2 regions of the Antiquaquibacter oligotrophicus genome follow, and region 2 is predicted to be linked to the other one. Evidence: predicted binding sites of a transcription regulator. Region 2 holds the regulator's gene; the other holds the start of a gene.
The links. Region 2 encodes LexA, which represses DNA repair genes until DNA is damaged. Its sites were predicted from a motif close to TCGAACANNTGTTCGA; they were not measured.

Region 1 (8,168 bases), 1.2 Mb from region 2:
GCGAGGTCGCCGAGGCGTTCGAAGATTTCGATCGTCCAGTCGGGCTGGAGCCTCTGAAGGAGGGAACCGAGGGTGGCACTCATGATTCCGCCGCCGATGAGGGCGACGTCGACGGTTCTACTCACCGGACTAGTTTACGCGCGTACGCGGGCGGGCGCGGGCGGGCGCGGGCGTCACGCGGCGACGGGGTGCGGGCGCAGGGGTGTACGGCGGGTCCACTGCGGGATGCCCGGCCCACGAACTTCGGGAACGCCGTCGACCATCCGGTACTGCCATGGACCTGTGTCGACTATTCGGTGATGCCAGTAGCAGAGAAGTATTCCGTCGTCGGTATGGGTTGGGCCACCGTCCCGGAAGGCGAGGACGTGGTGCGCTTGGAGCGCGTGCGGTGACGCCGTGCATCCGGGGGCGAAACAGCGGTAACCGTCGCGGGCTGCGATCGCGAGCCGTTGAGAGTGGGTGAAGCAGCGCTGCTGCGAGCTGATGTCGACGATGCGACCGTTCTTGAGGGTGACGACTCGGTAGCCCGCGGCGTCGATGAAGCGGAGCACCTCGGCACGCGAGACGGGCACATCGGAACCCGCCATCGTGCCAATGGGGTCGCCGTCGCGCGCCGCGCTGTCGGCATCGTCGGCGTCCGCGTCGAGTTCGAGATCGTCGGCGTTCACGGTGACGACGACGGTGACGGGGCTTCCGTTGAGCTTCGGGGTGCTGTCGAGGCCCACGAGGGTGGCGAGCAGGTCCGCGAAGGCGTCGTGCCGCCGCTGGTCTGGCGTGCGGTTGTCGGCTGACGCTGCACCGAAGAGGACGTCGGGTGCAAGGTCACCGGGCGACGAATCCGTTGCGTTGTCGGCGCTCAGCGCCTCATCATCCAGGGCCGACTCGTCGACGAATCTCGGGGAGCGACGGTGGGCCTCAAGGAGCCCTGTGAACAGTTCAGCGACATCACTGAGAAGAGAACCGTTGAGGGGAACACGCCCGTCGTCGGTGGGTTTGCCGAACCGGATCCCGCGGTTGCGCAGCGCCCGCTCTTCGCGCGGTCGAGCGCCGTCCGGGTCGATCACGAGTGCGATCTGGCGAAGCTCTGCCGCGATGTAGTCCGCAGACACCGGTGGGACGATGGCGCCTGTTACGGGGTCGAGACCGGAGCCGATCGTGACCATGAGTTGCTCGGCGGCATCCTGGGTGAACTTCTCGGCTCGCCGGTTTGTGGCGGCCAGTTCACGGACGATGAGGTCTGCCGTCTCCAACCCCAGCTCGCCCGCGTCGAGAGCTGCGGCGACGGCGGGACGCTCCGGTGCGAGCGGTTGCCCCGTGATCGAGCACGTGGTGTGAATCGCGTCGGCAAGCCTGATTCGCGTGCCCGCCGACCGGAGGGAGATCTGCGCGAGAGAGGCGACGGCATCCCGCTCGGACGTGAAGCCGAGCTGCTGTGCAAGCTCGGGGGTCTCCATCAGCGGGACCGCAGCGCGCACTCGAGCCGCATCCGCCAAGCGCCCAACCTTCTCGACCGCAGCAAGGGTCGCGGCGACGTCGGCCGGATTGCTCTGATGCACCAGATCGAGCAACTCCCCGAGCGCCGTAGAGGCGCGCTCAGCCGCCTCGGTGAGGCGCTCGGGGAGGGTGAATGACATGCCCCCATTCTATCGGAAATTAGAACGTATGTTCGAGTTATCCACAATGCTCGGAGGCGATTTCACCCCGACATTCACCCCGGGTGAGGGCCGTTCGCGGCGCGGGTTTCGAGACGCCGCCTGCGGCGGCTCCTCAACCAGCGGGGTAACGCACACTTGTTGGTTGAGGAGCGCTTCGCAGAAGCGCGTCTCGAAACCAACGCCACGCGCAACGCAGGTTTCGAGACGCCGCCTGCGGCGGCTCCTCAACCAGCGGGGTAACGCACACCTTGAGGCACCGCCTTCAGCGGGTAACGCACACTTGTTGGTTGAGGAGCGCTTCGCAGAAGCGCGTCTCGAAACCAACGCCACGCGCAACGCAGGTTTCGAGACGCCGCCTGCGGCGGCTCCTCAACCAGCGGGGTAACGCACACCTCGAGGCATCGCCTCCAGCGGGGTAACGAACACCTGTTGGTTGAGGAGCGCTTCGCAGAAGCGCGTCTCGAAACCAACGCCACGCGTAACGCGGGTTTCGAGACGCCGCCTGCGGCGGCTCCTCAACCAGCGGGGTAACTGCCGCCTTCGGCGGCTCCTCAACCAGCGGGTAGCCCCAGCGCGGCGAGCTCCTCGTTCATGCGGCGGGCGAGCTCCGCGTAGCCCTCGTCGTTGGGGTGGATGATGTCATCCGCCATCCACTCCGGATGCCCCTCCAGCCACCGCGAGGCCCCCTCGATGTACTCGAGCCCCAGATCGTCCGCGGTCTCCCGCACCCACCCGTTGATGATCTCCACCGACTCGGGGCGGGTGTCGGTGTACCAGAACGGTTCCACGACGATGATGCGGGCATCCGGAAGCTCCGTCGCAAACCGCGTCAGGTCATCGGTGATGGTCGAGCGGATGAGGTCGGCGGCGACCGCGAACGAGAAGTTGTCGTTGAGACCCATCGTGCTGATGACGATGTCGGGCTTGTCGTCGATGATGGTGGCCGGCAGGTCGCCCGGGCCGAACACACCCCTGTTGTTGACGAAGCCGAGGCCGTTGACGGAATAGTTCAGCTCCGTCCAGTCGCGCTGTTCGCTCACGATCGTCGACCAGCGCAACGACGGGTCGGATGCTCCGGCCCCATACGTGTACGAATCCCCGTAGAACGCCACCCGCATGCTGCCCTCCCGTTCCACCGTGTCGACGACCGCGGGTTGCGCGCAGCCGGCGAGCGCCAGCACCCCCAGAAGCGCGAACGCGAAACGTCTCATGCGGGGAAGGGTACCGGCGGCAGCTGGCCGTTTACCCGTTCGAGAGGAGTCACTTGTTGGTTGAGGAGCCGCCGCGGGCGGCGTCTCGAAACCAACGGCCCGAAGTACCTCGTGGGGTTGGTTTCGAGACGCTCGCTCCGCGAGCTCCTCAACCAACAGGTGGGGCCAGCGCCGCGAGCTCCTCGTTCATGCGGCGCGCCAGCTCCGCGTAGCCGGCGTCGTTGGGGTGCAGCACGTCGTCGGCCATCCACTCGGGGTGACCCTCCAGCCACCGGGACGCCCCCGCGATGTACTCGAAGCCGTGTTCCGCGGCTGAGTCGCGCACCCACGCCGCGATGACGTCTACCGAGTCGGGTCGCTGATCGCTGTACCAGAACGGTTCAACGACGATGATGCGGGCATCCGGTAATCCGTCGGCGAGGCGGTCGAAGTCGACGCCGATCTGCTCACGAATGCGGTCGGCCGCCCGGTCGTACACGAAGTTGTCGTTGAGGCCGAGCGCGACGATCACCATGTCGGGTTGCTCGGCGATGATGGCGCTCGGCACGTCATCGTCGGCGAAGCTGGCACGCTGCCGCACGAAGCCGAGGCCGTCGATGCCGTGGTTGAGCTCCGTCCACCCGTGCGCTGCGCTCACGATGGTGCTCCACCGCGCGGATTCGGCGGATGCCGCCTTGCCGCGGGTATAGGAGTCGCCGTAGAACGACACCCTCACCCCGTCGGAGCTCTCCGACCCCGCAGCCACCGCTGCACACCCGGCGAGGAGCAGGGCTGCCGCGAGCACCCCCGCTACCGCTCGCACCACTCGCATCCGGGAATCGTACCCGCGCGGCCGCCCCGCCCGCCCCGGTGCACGTGACCCTCCCCTCGCATTTGACTCTTCTCCGGAGCATCCGCCCCTTACCCCGCGGTTTCGGGTAACCAGTGTGGTTTGGGCCCGGATCCTCCGGAGAAGTGCGCGATAGGACGGGGCGGGCACCCCGCAGCCGCGCCCACCACTACCCTGGAAGCATCCACGGGCACGGTGCGGTGTCTTCCGACCGCCGCCGCTGGGGAACCGATGACTGTCAGAACGCTTCTCACCGCGTCCGTCGCTGTGATGGCGGCGTTTGTGGGGTGGGCAGTCGTGGGGTTGCCGCTGTTCGTGTTCCCGCAGGTGGATGAGCCGCGCGAGGCGGATGTGGTGTTCGTGTTGGGGCCGATCCGCGAGTCGAACCTCGCGAAGGCGGTGGAGCTCATGGATGAGGGTTTCAGCGGCACGCTCGTGCTCTCAACTCCCACTAACGAGGTTCCCGAGCTCTGTGCTGGCGCCCACGACTTCGAGGTGCTGTGCTTCGGCCCAGACCCGTCAACGACCCAGGGCGAAGCACAGGAGTTGGCGAGAATGGCGGCTGCGCGTGACTGGGATTCTGCGATGGTTGTTGCGATGACCCCGCACATCTCGCGGGCTCGTCTGCTCATCGAGCGGTGCTTCACCGGTGAGATGACGATGGTCTCGCACTGGCAACCGACGAACTTCGCGCTGTGGACGCAGCAGTACTTCTACCAAACCGGCGCCTACATCAAGGCGCTCGCCACCCCGGGCTGCTGACCTACCAGGACTCCCCGCCGTCGGGCGAGATGCCGAGCGACGTGCCCGCCCACACCCACAGCGCGTTGGGGGTGGATGAAATGGCCACAAGCCCCGGGGTTGCTGCGGCTTCGTAGCATCCGACCGCGATGCCGTCGCCGTTGCTCGCCTGCGGCGTGAGCGTGCGCAGTTCGACACCCGCACAGCGTGACTGGTTCAGGCCGCCGACAATGTAGCCGTCGGCAGTGGACGCGACAACGGATGCCCCCGCCACGGCAAACCCGTCATCCCACGTGACGCCGCCGTCGACGCTACGCACGATGCGCTCGTCGTTGCACAGCACTGCCAGCTCGCTCGCGCTGCGGGTGGCAACTCCCACCGGTTCACACGGCGTAGCAACGGATACTGCTCCGAGCCCGACCACTGGCCCGGCTCCCGGAACCACGTACCACAGTGCCTCGTTCGAGAGGTTCGACACGGGCGCCCACACCCCGTCGACGAGTGAGGTGAACTGCGGCGACCCGCACGTCTCGGCGTTGAAGGTGAGCATGCCGCTCACCTCGGCGGAGATCGCGCCGAGGGCGAGCACACCGCTGGCCCCGGTACCGGTGGTGGCGTCGGTGCGGGCCCAGCTGCCACCGCCGTTGGTGGTGAGTTCGGGCCAGGTCTGCGAGGAGGGGCACGCCCCGGCATCCACGCGCCATGCTGTGGTGCCGTCGATGGCGGCGAGGAAACGTTGCTGTGGCACCGCCGTGTTCACTTCGGCGCCCGCCGTCGGTGATGCCGTCGGCGTGGCGGCAGGTGGGGGCGTCCACGGGATTAGCTCGGACTCCGGGGGGTCGTGCGGCGCGATGGCCAGGGCGACGAGCACCCCGGTGCCGATGGCGACGAGCGCGATGATGGGGATGATCCACCAGCGGTTCTGGCCCGTGCGGGGGTTGAGCAGGCTCACGGCAGAGGTCCCCCAGGGTCAGTCAGACGGTTGCTCACAGTGTAGCGAGCGGGTGCGTCTACTCGAGGTAGTCGGCGACCAGCCAGTTGGACACCGCGGAGAGCGCCTTGCCTGCTTCGGCGTGACGCGGGTCGGCTCGGTACGCCTCGAAGGCTTCTTCGCTTTCGAAGAGCACGTTCTGCACGATCACCTGGCCCTTGCGCTCGTCCATGGACGCTTCGAGACGCCATTCGAGGATGCCCGGAATGTCACGCAGAGCCCGCAGAGCCTCAAGGGTGAGCCGCCGTGACTCGTCGTCGAGCACGGTGATGAACTGGAAGAGCACTATGTGCCGCAGTTTGGCCATTATTCGCGAAGTTCCCCACTGTGTTCGCGGTACCACTGAACGGTGGACCTGATTCCTTCTTCGAGCCCGATGGATGCGGTCCACCCGGCGTCAGCGAGCTTGGTCACGTCGAGTCGCTTCTGGTGCGTGCCATCCGGTTTGGACGTGTCCCACTGCGTTTCGCCTTCGAAGCCGACCACGTCGGCGATCACGTCGGCTACCTCTTTAATGGTGACGTCGCTGCCGGTGCCCACGTTGACCTGTGCCGGCCCGTCGTAGTTCTCGAGCAGGTGCAGGCACGCGGCCGCCATGTCGTCGACGTGCAGAAACTCGCGGCGCGGCGAGCCGGTGCCCCAGTTGGTCACGCTATCGGCACCGGAGCGGGCGGCTTCGTCGTAGCGGCGGATGAGCGCCGGCAACACGTGGGAGCCTTGGGGCGAGAAGTTGTCGCCCGGCCCGTAGAGGTTGGTGGGCATGGCCGAGATCCATGGAAGACCGTACTGGCGGCGCACCGCCTGGATCTGCAGGATGCCCGCAATCTTGGCGATCGCGTAGGCATCGTTGGTGGGCTCGAGGTACCCGGTCAGGAGGTATTCCTCTTTGATCGGCTGCTCGGCCTTACCCGGGTAGATGCAGGAGGAGCCGAGGAACAGCACACGCTCCACACCGGCTTCGAGCGCGGCATCCAGCACGTTCACCTGCACTTGCAGGTTTTCGGAGATGAAGTCGACCGGGTAGGTGTTGTTGGCCATGATGCCGCCGACCTTCGCCGCGGCGAGCACGAGATATTTCGGCTTTACCTCGTTCACGTAGTCGAACACGGCGGGCCGGTCGGTGAGGTCGAGCTCGGAGTGGGTTTTGCCGACGAGGTCGGTGAACCCTTCTTCTTCGAACTTGCGCCAAATGGCGCCCCCGACGAGCCCTCGATGCCCGGCGATGTACACCGTGGCATCACGATCAAGCGGTCCCGGCACGAAATCCGTGCTTTCCCCCGCGGCAGTTCCCAGATTTGCCGTAGCCACAAGCTCCCCAAATGCTTTGTGTGCGCAGTCGCAACGGCTGCGCACCGTTGGACTTTCACTCAGCATAGTGCCGCCGCGCGGCACCCGTTTGGGGGGTTAGATGATTGCTCGTTTCTGGAGCGCAAGCCGGATGACCCGCTCGACCTCCTCGAGCGCCGGTCCTAGCTGGCTTCCGGTCAGGGCGTACCGCTCGTCGTCTTGCTGGAACGGGTCGGCTACGTCGTCGTCGTCCGGCGCGGCTGCGGGTTCTACTTGCCCACGGCGGGAGGCGATGAGTTCGACAAGCGCCGTGAGACGTTCGGATGCGGCATCATCTGGCAACGCCGTGATGTCCACGAAGTCCCACTCCCCCAGGTCGGCGGAGAGCCGCGCGAACTCGCGCACGGTTACCGTGTAGCGACTGGCGCGGGGTACACGGGTGACGACTTCGCGGCGGTGTTCGCGCGACATGGCGAGCACGAGGTCTGCTTCGAGGATCTGCTCCTCGGTCAGCTGCCGCGACGTGTGCTTCTGGGGCGTGACGCCGAGAGTTTCGGCGAGCCGCTTGGCTTGCTCGGGCATGTCGTCGCCGACCAGCGCCATGAAGCCGGCGCTGCTCACGTCGATCGGTTTCACGTCGCTCAGTCGCTCGCGCAGCACGTTTTCTGCGATGGGTGAACGGCAGACGTTGCCGGTACAGACGGTGAGGATGCGGAACGGGGCCATGGGAGTCGGGTCTCTCCTTGGGTGTCGGGCAGCGTCAGGCCTTCAGCTGAGGCTTGGACGTGTCGACGTCCGAGTAGCCACCGTAGTAGTTTCCGTAGCCGTACGAGTCCGGCCCCTTGGTCGGCAGCATCGTGAGCACAACGCCAAGCACCTTGCTCTCGATGTGCTCGAAGGAGCGAAGCGCGGCGGCAAGCTCGGTGCGCTTGGTGCGGCCAGCCGCAACAATGACGATGGCGCCGGTCGTGAACTTGGAGAGCACCGCGGCATCCGTGACGGGCAGCAGTGGCGGCGCGTCAATCAGTACGAAGTTGAACGTCTTGCCGAGCTCTGCAATCACCTTGGCCATTCCCGCCGACCCGAGCAACTCACTCGGGTTCGGAGGAATGCGCCCCGCTGGCAACACGAACAGGTCGTTGCGGCCCCACTTCTGTAGAACGTCCTTGAGGTCGGCGCGCCCAATGAGCACGTCCGTGAGTCCGACCGCACCTTCGAGCCCCATGTAGTCGGCAAGCGCAGGACGACGAAGATCACCGTCGACGACCGCCACACGCGCGCCGGTCTCGGCGAGCGCGATAGCGAGGTTGGCTGTGGTCGTGGTCTTGCCTTCACCAGGAACGGACGATGTCACGACGAACACTCGCGGACCCGAGTCGAGCTGCACGAACTGGAGGTTGGTGCGCAGCGCACGGAAAGACTCCGCTCGAGAACTACGCGGATCCGCGTGCACA
Region 2 (8,168 bases):
CAACGGATTGCAGAGTTCTGGCTACCGGAGGGTGTGTGCGACGTGAGTGAGCGACCGCATTTCCCCGCGCGCCCGACGTTCTCGTTTGAGCTCTATCCGCCGAGATCGGGTGACGCCGAGGCCGCGCTGTATGCCTCGATCGCAGAACTCGTGGCTGCGTCGCCGGAGTTCATCTCGGTGACGTACGGCGCAAGTGGTTCGACCCGAGGACTCTCCCTTGCCGTGCTCACGCACATGTTGTCGACGACGTCGGTCAAACCGATGGCCCATCTGACGTGTGTTGGTTCCTCCTACGCGGAGGCCAGCGGGCTCATCCGGGAGTTCCTGGATGCCGGCATCACGAGCTTCCTTGCCCTTCGGGGAGACCCGCCAGCGGGGTCGACAGAGGATGATGACTTCCTCGGTGACCTCGGCAGTGCCGGCGAGCTCGTGCAACTCATCCATCGTGTGCAGAAGGAGCGGGAGCCCTTCCGCTTCGGCGATGTGCCTGGATTCCCCGGTGCCAAACGAGTGGAGAGCGGCGAGAAGGTCACGATTGCGGTTGCGGCGTTCCCGAACGGCCATCCGCGATCGCGATCGGTTGAGCAGGATCTCGACACCCTGCTCGCCAAGGAAGCCGCGGGTGCGAATCTCGCGATCACCCAGTTGTTTTTCCACGCGGACGAGTACCTCAGCTTCGTCGAGCGTGCACGCGAGGCGGGAGTGACGATGCGAATCCTGCCCGGGATCATGCCCGTGCTGAGCATCCGACGCCTGGAGCGGATCATCGAGCTTACGGGCGAGGAGACTCCCGTTGACCTCCACCGTGCGCTCGAGAGCGCTGGCGACGAGGAAGCCCAGCGACGCGTCGGAATCGCCCACGCGATCGAGCTCGGGACGTCACTACTCGACGGGGGCGCCCCCGGCCTTCACCTGTATACCTTCAACCAACATTCGGCACCTCTCGCCGTGCTTCGCGGGGTCGGACTCCTCGATGACGCGGCACGATACCCATCACTGGAAGAAAGCGACATCGCATGACCGTCTCATTCCCCACCGGCACAATCCTCGGTTACCCGCGCATCGGCCGTCGACGCGAGCTGAAGCGCGCGGTCGAGGCCTTCTGGGCAGGAAAGATCAGCGCAGAGGAACTGGAGCAGTCCGCTTCTGAACTCCGAGCGGCAACGCGTGAGCGGCTCGTCTCCCTCGGTCTCGGGCGATCCGATTCGTCCATTCCCGAGGCGTTCAGCTTCTACGACCAGGTCCTGGACGCCGCCGTCACAGTAGGTGCAGTGCCGGAACGATTCGCGCGTTTGGTGAAGGAAGACGGGTCCGTCGACCTGGCCGGCTACTTCACGATTGCGCGAGGCGAGGGTCAGGACGCACCCCTCGAGATGACGAAATGGTTCGACTCGAACTACCACTACCTCGTGCCGGAGATCGGTCCGGAGACCGACTTCCACCTGGCATCGGATCGCCTCGTGCGCGAGGTGGCGGAGGCGACGGTCGCGGGATACCGCACTCGACCCGTCATCGTCGGTCCCGTCACCTTCCTCCTCCTGAGCAAGCCGAGCGACGGTGCCCCGGCGGATTTCCAGCCGATCGATCGTCTGGACGACCTCCTCCCTGTTTATGCCGAGTTGCTCGCGGCACTGACGGCAGCCGGCGCGGAATGGGTTCAACTCGACGAGCCTGCGCTCGTGAGCGAGAGCATTGACGTACCTCGTGAGGTCGTTCTCGAGGCCACTCGCCGCGCCTACGAGGCGCTGGGGTCTTCGGTCGTGCGGCCCGCCATTTTTGTTGCGTCGCCTTATGCTTCGCTCGACGACGCACTCCCCGTGCTCGCGTCAACGCCCGTGGAGGCTATAGGGCTAGATCTGGTCAAGGGCTCACTCCCGTCGGGCTTCACCACGGACAAGGTTCTCGTCGGCGGGGTCATCGACGGACACAACGTATGGCGCGGCGACCTCGACAACGCGTTTTCCGCGCTCGAGAGACTGCGGAGTTCAAACCCGAACGTGGCCGTGTCGACATCGACGAGCCTCTTCCACGTGCCACACGACGTTGAGGATGAGCCGTTGCTCGAAGGCTGGTTGAAGAGTTGGCTCGCCTTCGCCGATCAGAAAGTGGCCCAGGTGTCGATCCTGGCCAAGGGTCTCACCGAGGGTCGGAATGCCATTGCGGACGAGTTGCAAGCGGCCACGGATGCCCTCGAAGCCCGTCACGCGGCAGCGGGCGTGCACGACGGCGCCGTGCGCGAGCGCGCTGCATCCCTCACTCCGAGCGACTTCTCGCGCGGCGACTACTCCGCGCGGCTGGCAGCGCAGGAGGAGGCTCTGCATCTCCCCTTCCTGCCGACGACGACGATCGGGTCTTTCCCCCAGACCGGCGACATCCGGAAGGCTCGTGCTGCACTCGTGCGGGGCGAACTCAGCCACGATGACTACGTGGAGGCCATGCGTGCCGAGATCCGTCGAGTCGTCGACCTCCAGGAGGAAATCGGCCTCGATGTCATCGTGCACGGCGAGCCCGAACGCAACGACATGGTTCAGTACTTCGCGGAGAATCTGGACGGTTTCGCGGTGACGCAGAACGGCTGGGTGCAATCTTACGGATCGCGCTGTACGCGCCCGTCGATCCTCTGGGGCGACGTCTCACGTCCTGCGCCCATCACTGTCGAGTGGTCGACGTACACCCAAAGCCTCACATACAAGCCCGTGAAGGGCATGCTCACGGGACCGGTAACGATCCTGGCCTGGTCGTTCGTGCGTGATGACCAACCGCTGCGAGAGACAGCGAACCAGGTGGCCCTCGCCTTGCGCGATGAGATCGCGGACCTCGAAGCGGCGGGCATCGGAATCATTCAGGTCGATGAACCGGCGTTGCGTGAGTTGCTCCCCCTCAAGAAGAAGGATCACGACGACTACCTCGACTGGTCGGTCGGTTCGTTCCGGCTCGCGACGGCCGGCGTAGAGGACCGCACTCAGATCCACACTCACCTGTGTTATTCGGAGTTTGGTGTCGTCATCGACGCCATCAACCGTCTCGATGCCGACGTCACGTCGATCGAAGCGGCTCGCTCGAAGATGGAGGTCGTGCCGGACATCAAGCGCAGCGGATTTGGGCGTGGCATCGGACCCGGGGTCTACGACATCCACTCTCCACGAGTGCCCTCGGTCGAGGAAGTCTCCGAACTCATCGAAATCGCCCTCGGTTCCATTCCGGAGCGCCAGGTGTGGGTGAACCCGGATTGTGGTCTCAAGACGCGCGGCTACGACGAAACCGTCCAGTCACTCGCCAACGTTCTCGAGGCCACACGAGCGGCGCGAGCGAAGGCGACCGTCTAGCGGACCTAGGGGTGTGGCGGTGTTACACCGCGCGTAGGACCGCCACAACCTTGCCGAGCACCTCCGCGTGGTCACCCAGAATGGGTTCGAACGCAGAATTTCGGGGGAGAAGCCAGGTGTGTCCGTCGCGCTGGCGGAACACTTTGACCGTTGCTTCGCTGTCGAGCATGGCCGCGACGATATCGCCGTTAGTGGCGTCACTCTGCTGACGCACGACGACCCAATCGCCGTCGCAAATGGCCGCATCGATCATGGAATCACCGACAACCTTGAGCATGAACAGCTCTCCCTTGCCCACGAGCCTGCGGGGGAGGGGGAAAACCTCATCAATTTGCTCGTCTGCCGTGATGGGAATTCCGGCAGCGATCCTGCCGACGAGGGGCACGAGGGCCGCGTCTCCCACCGACGGGGCACCGCTCTCGACAACCGAACCCGTTTCCAGCTCGGGAAGGTCGATGAGTACTTCCATTGCGCGGGGGCGATTCGGGTCGCGCCGGAGGTAGCCACTCAACTCGAGTTGACCGAGTTGATGGGTGACGCTGGAGAGGGATGCGAGGCCGACAGCGTCGCCGATCTCGCGCATGCTCGGCGGATAACCGCGGGTCGCGACGGATCGCTGAATCACGTCAAGGATGGCCATCTGCTTCTCGCTGAGGCTCTTGCGGCGACGGGTGGCTGGTTTTTCGCCGAACTGTTCAGGCGTTGCGTCGGTCACGGTCCCTCATCTCCGCCCCGCGATGGAATGTCGGTGGCTCACTCGAAACTGTATCCAGAACGGATGCTCGAAACAAACACATCTTCGAGTGTGTCGGGGTTATCGCCGCGAGCAGTTCGAAGATGACCTTGATTTTCTCGTAGATCGAAGTTATGTTCGGTACAGACGTTCTACAGACTTCGTATCCGGTACTCCCGGCCGAGTACCGGATACGAAACCCCGTTCGACCGACTCGGGTTTCAGGATGAGGAGCACACGATGAGCACGATGACTTTTCCCTCGATGACGTATTCGGCCTCGGTCCGCCCCGCCCAGCCGCGCTTGCGCATCACTCGACGGGGTCGTCGTGTCCTGTTCGGGATGCTGGTGACGCCGGTGATTGCTGTTGCTCTCGCGTTCGCAATCAATGGGGGCGGTGCCGTTGCCTCTCTCGAAGGGTCTACCGCCTCCTTCGACGTGGTCACTGTCGAGACCGGGGAGTCGCTGTGGCAGGTCGCAGAATCGGTTGCTCCCACCTCCGACCCACGGGAAGTGATTGACGCGATCGTCCGACTCAACCGTCTCGAGTCTGCCGATGTGTATGCCGGCCAACAGTTGACGATTCCGCTCGAGTACGCGGCCCACTGACCGCACCACGACGGATGAGCGGCTGGTTGGTGCGCCCTAAGCTTGTCCGGTGACATCCCTCGACGAACTCCCGATCAGAGACGACCTCCGAGGCAAGAAGCCCTATGGCGCACCTCAAGACCTGGTCCCCGTGCGTCTCAACGTCAATGAGAACACGCATCCGATCCCCGAAGACGTCGCGACCGACATAGTCCGTTCGCTAGCTCGGGCCGTTTTGGGGGCAAACCGGTACCCCGATCGCGAGTTCACAGAACTGCGAACCGCTCTGGCTGACTATCTCGGCCACGGTGTCACCGCCGAGAACATTTGGGCGGCCAATGGGTCGAACGAGGTCTTACAGCACGTGCTCCAGGCCTTCGGTGGGCCGGGACGCCGTGTGCTCGGTTTCCCTCCCACCTACTCGATGCACTCGATCATCGCGGGAGGAACGGGCACGACGTGGGTCACCGGCGAGCGTGGTCCCGATTACGTCCTGACCGAAGCAGACGTGGTGGGTGCGATTAGACAGACGCGCCCAGATGTGGTGTTCCTGTGCTCACCCAACAACCCGACGGGCACACCCCTCGATATCGACGTGATCGCGGCCGCATACGACGCCACCGACGGCATCGTTCTCGTCGACGAGGCGTACGCGGAGTTCGCAAGCGGCCCGTCCGCCCTCACCCTTCTCGAGGGGCGTCCGCGTCTCTTGGTGAGCCGCACGATGAGCAAGGCGTTCGCATTCGCTGGGATCCGTCTCGGATATTTAGCCGCCGACCCGGCGGTGATCGATGCGTTGAGACTCGTCCGTCTTCCGTATCACCTCTCCGCGCTGACCCAGGCCGCAGCGGTGGCGGCCCTCGCTCACGCCGATGAGATGCTCGCCATGGTCGACGAGATCATTGTGCAGCGCGACCGGATGATCGAAGCCCTCCCGGCGCTCGGCTACGAGCCCTTGCCGAGCGCTGCGAACTTCGTCCTGTTCGGCGGGGTGGCAGATCCTCACGCGCTGTTCACCAAGCTCTATGCCGAGGGAGTCCTCATTCGGGATGTAGGAATCCCCGGGCACTTGCGTGTCACCGCAGGAACTGAGGCAGAGACCTCCATTTTTCTCGACACCTTGGCGCGATTGAGCGGCCGCTGAGCCTGCAACGCTTCTCACTAGGATTGAGGTCATGAGTTCCCGCGAGGCATCCCTGAGTCGTCAGACGAGTGAATCGACTATCGAGCTCTCGTTGAATCTCGACGGCACGGGCAAGTCGACGATCAACTCGAGTGTTCCGTTCTTCGACCACCTTTTGACCGCTTTCGCTCGTCACTCGTTGGTCGATCTCACTGTCGAGGCATCTGGTGACACGCACATCGACGTCCACCACACCGTGGAGGACATCGGGATCACGCTCGGCACGGCCATTCGCCAGGCACTGGGCGACAAGTCCGGCATCTCGCGTTTCGGCGACGCTCTCGTACCCCTCGATGAGGCGCTGGTTCAGGCAGTCGTTGACGTGTCCGGTCGTCCCTACCTCGTTCACACGGGGGAGCCACCCGGTTTCGAGCACCACCTCATCGGTGGTCACTTCACCGGTTCGATGGTTCGTCACGTCTTCGAGGCGATCGCCTTCAACGCAGGGCTCACCGTTCACGTGACGGTGCTGGGCGGTCGTGACCCGCACCACATCGCCGAGGCCGAATTCAAGGCCTTCGCTCGGGCGTTCCGGTTCGCGGTCGCCCGTGACGATCGGGTGCTCGGCATCCCCTCGACGAAGGGTGCGCTCTGACGGTGGCCGTCTCACCGTCTGTCGTTCTCTTCGATTACGGCTCTGGAAATGTGCACTCGGCCGCCAAGGCGCTCGAGCTCGCCGGCGCGCGCGTCGAACTGACCGCGGATCGCGGTCGGGCGATCGCGGCGGATGGATTGTTGGTTCCCGGTGTCGGGGCGTTCTCAGCAGTCATGCAGGGGTTGCGTGCTGCCGGCGGTGAATCGGTGATCGAACGCCGCCTGGCTGGCGGTCGCCCCGTACTCGGGATTTGTGTCGGGATGCAGGTGCTTTTCTCCGAAGGGGTCGAGCGCGGCGTCGACACCGAGGGCCTGGGGGAGTGGCCGGGCACCGTACGTGAGCTCGACGCGCCCGTGTTGCCCCACATGGGGTGGAACACGGTCTCGGCGCCCGAGGCGTCGACTCTCTTCCGCGGGATTCGCGATGAGCGCTTCTACTTTGTACACTCCTACGCGGCCCAGGAGTGGACGCTCGAGACGAACGCCCCGTTCCCGCCTCCCGTTCTCACGTGGGCCGAACACGGCTCGCGCTTTCTCGCGGCCGTGGAGAACGGTCCACTGTCGGCCACCCAGTTCCACCCCGAAAAGTCGGGCGACGCCGGGATCCGACTCCTGACGAACTGGCTGGAAACCTTGTGAGCGAATTCAACACCACCCCTGCACTCGTATTGCTCCCGGCCGTCGATGTCGCAGGAGGAAAAGCTGTGCGGCTCACTCAGGGCGAGGCCGGCTCGGAAACGAACTACGGCGACCCTGTTGACGCGGCACAGGAGTGGGTGGACCAAGGAGCCGAGTGGATCCACCTCGTCGACCTCGACGCGGCGTTCGGGCGCGGCAACAACCACGCCATCATCCGGAAGGTCATCAAGTCGACGCCGCGTCGCGTCAACATCGAACTGTCCGGCGGTATCCGGGATGACGCGAGCCTCGAGGCCGCGCTCGCGACGGGCGCCAAGCGCATCAACCTCGGCACGGCCGCGCTCGAGAACCCCGAGTGGGCCGCTCACGTCATCGCCGAGTTTGGCGAGGCGATCGCTGTCGGCCTGGACGTCCGCGGAACGACTCTCGCTGCACGCGGGTGGACGCAGGAGGGCGGAGACCTGTGGGCGGTCATGGACCGCCTCGAGGATGCCGGCTGTGCTCGCTACGTCGTGACGGACGTCACCAAGGACGGCACACTGCAGGGGCCCAACATCCAGCTTCTCGAGCAGGTGATGGACCGCACAGACCGGCCCGTCATCGCGTCCGGCGGTGTCGCGACTCTCGACGACCTGGCCGCGCTCCGTGACCTCGTACCCCAGGGGCTTGAGGGAGCGATCGTCGGGAAGGCCCTCTACGCGAAAGCTTTCACGCTCGCCGAGGCTCTCGACGTCGCCTCTGCGTGACCATGTCCGGTTCCGACAGTGCCGGTGTTCCCTGGGAGGGACGGCACATCGAGACCCCCGTCGCGGCAGCCGACGACGGCTCCGCACCACCTCGCCTCATCGAGGCGCTGCGCCGCTTCCGCGCAGGCGAGCTCGGCCAGGCAGAGGTAGTCGATGCGCTGCGCGAGTCGCGGTTGCTCGTACCGCTCGTGGCTGAGCTGGGAGAGTCGGGCACAACCGAAACCGGTCTTCAGGTCGACAAGTCTCAGGAGCTTTCGCTCGTTCGCGTCGCCGGACCCGATGGTCGCACGGTCCAACCCGCCTTCACGTCCATGTCCGCTATGGCGGCGTGGAATCCGAAGGCGCGCCCCGTGCCGGCC

Region 1: a site for LexA is predicted at 1,655-1,670, ahead of LH407_RS09895 (HNH endonuclease signature motif containing protein). Genes of this name have one in related genera too.

What each region holds. Positions count from the first base shown of each region.
Region 1 is NZ_CP085036.1:2,029,152-2,037,319, reverse strand. Features, by position in the region: gene LH407_RS09900 (malate:quinone oxidoreductase) at 1-125, opposite strand, end outside; gene LH407_RS09895 (HNH endonuclease signature motif containing protein) at 174-1,634, opposite strand; gene LH407_RS09890 (SGNH/GDSL hydrolase family protein) at 2,207-2,866, opposite strand; gene LH407_RS09885 (SGNH/GDSL hydrolase family protein) at 3,015-3,677, opposite strand; gene LH407_RS09880 (YdcF family protein) at 3,927-4,457, shown strand; gene LH407_RS09875 (hypothetical protein) at 4,459-5,388, opposite strand; gene LH407_RS09870 (Dabb family protein) at 5,447-5,734, opposite strand; gene LH407_RS09865 (GDP-L-fucose synthase family protein) at 5,734-6,687, opposite strand; gene LH407_RS09860 (arsenate reductase/protein-tyrosine-phosphatase family protein) at 6,832-7,440, opposite strand; gene LH407_RS09855 (polysaccharide biosynthesis tyrosine autokinase) at 7,475-8,168, opposite strand, start outside.
Region 2 is NZ_CP085036.1:317,922-326,089, reverse strand. Features, by position in the region: gene LH407_RS01615 (methylenetetrahydrofolate reductase) at 43-1,020, shown strand; gene metE (5-methyltetrahydropteroyltriglutamate--homocysteine S-methyltransferase) at 1,017-3,326, shown strand; gene lexA (transcriptional repressor LexA) at 3,349-4,041, opposite strand; gene LH407_RS01600 (LysM peptidoglycan-binding domain-containing protein) at 4,300-4,668, shown strand; gene LH407_RS01595 (histidinol-phosphate transaminase) at 4,718-5,791, shown strand; gene hisB (imidazoleglycerol-phosphate dehydratase HisB) at 5,823-6,425, shown strand; gene hisH (imidazole glycerol phosphate synthase subunit HisH) at 6,422-7,063, shown strand; gene priA (bifunctional 1-(5-phosphoribosyl)-5-((5-phosphoribosylamino)methylideneamino)imidazole-4-carboxamide isomerase/phosphoribosylanthranilate isomerase PriA) at 7,060-7,809, shown strand; gene LH407_RS01575 (SseB family protein) at 7,812-8,168, shown strand, end outside.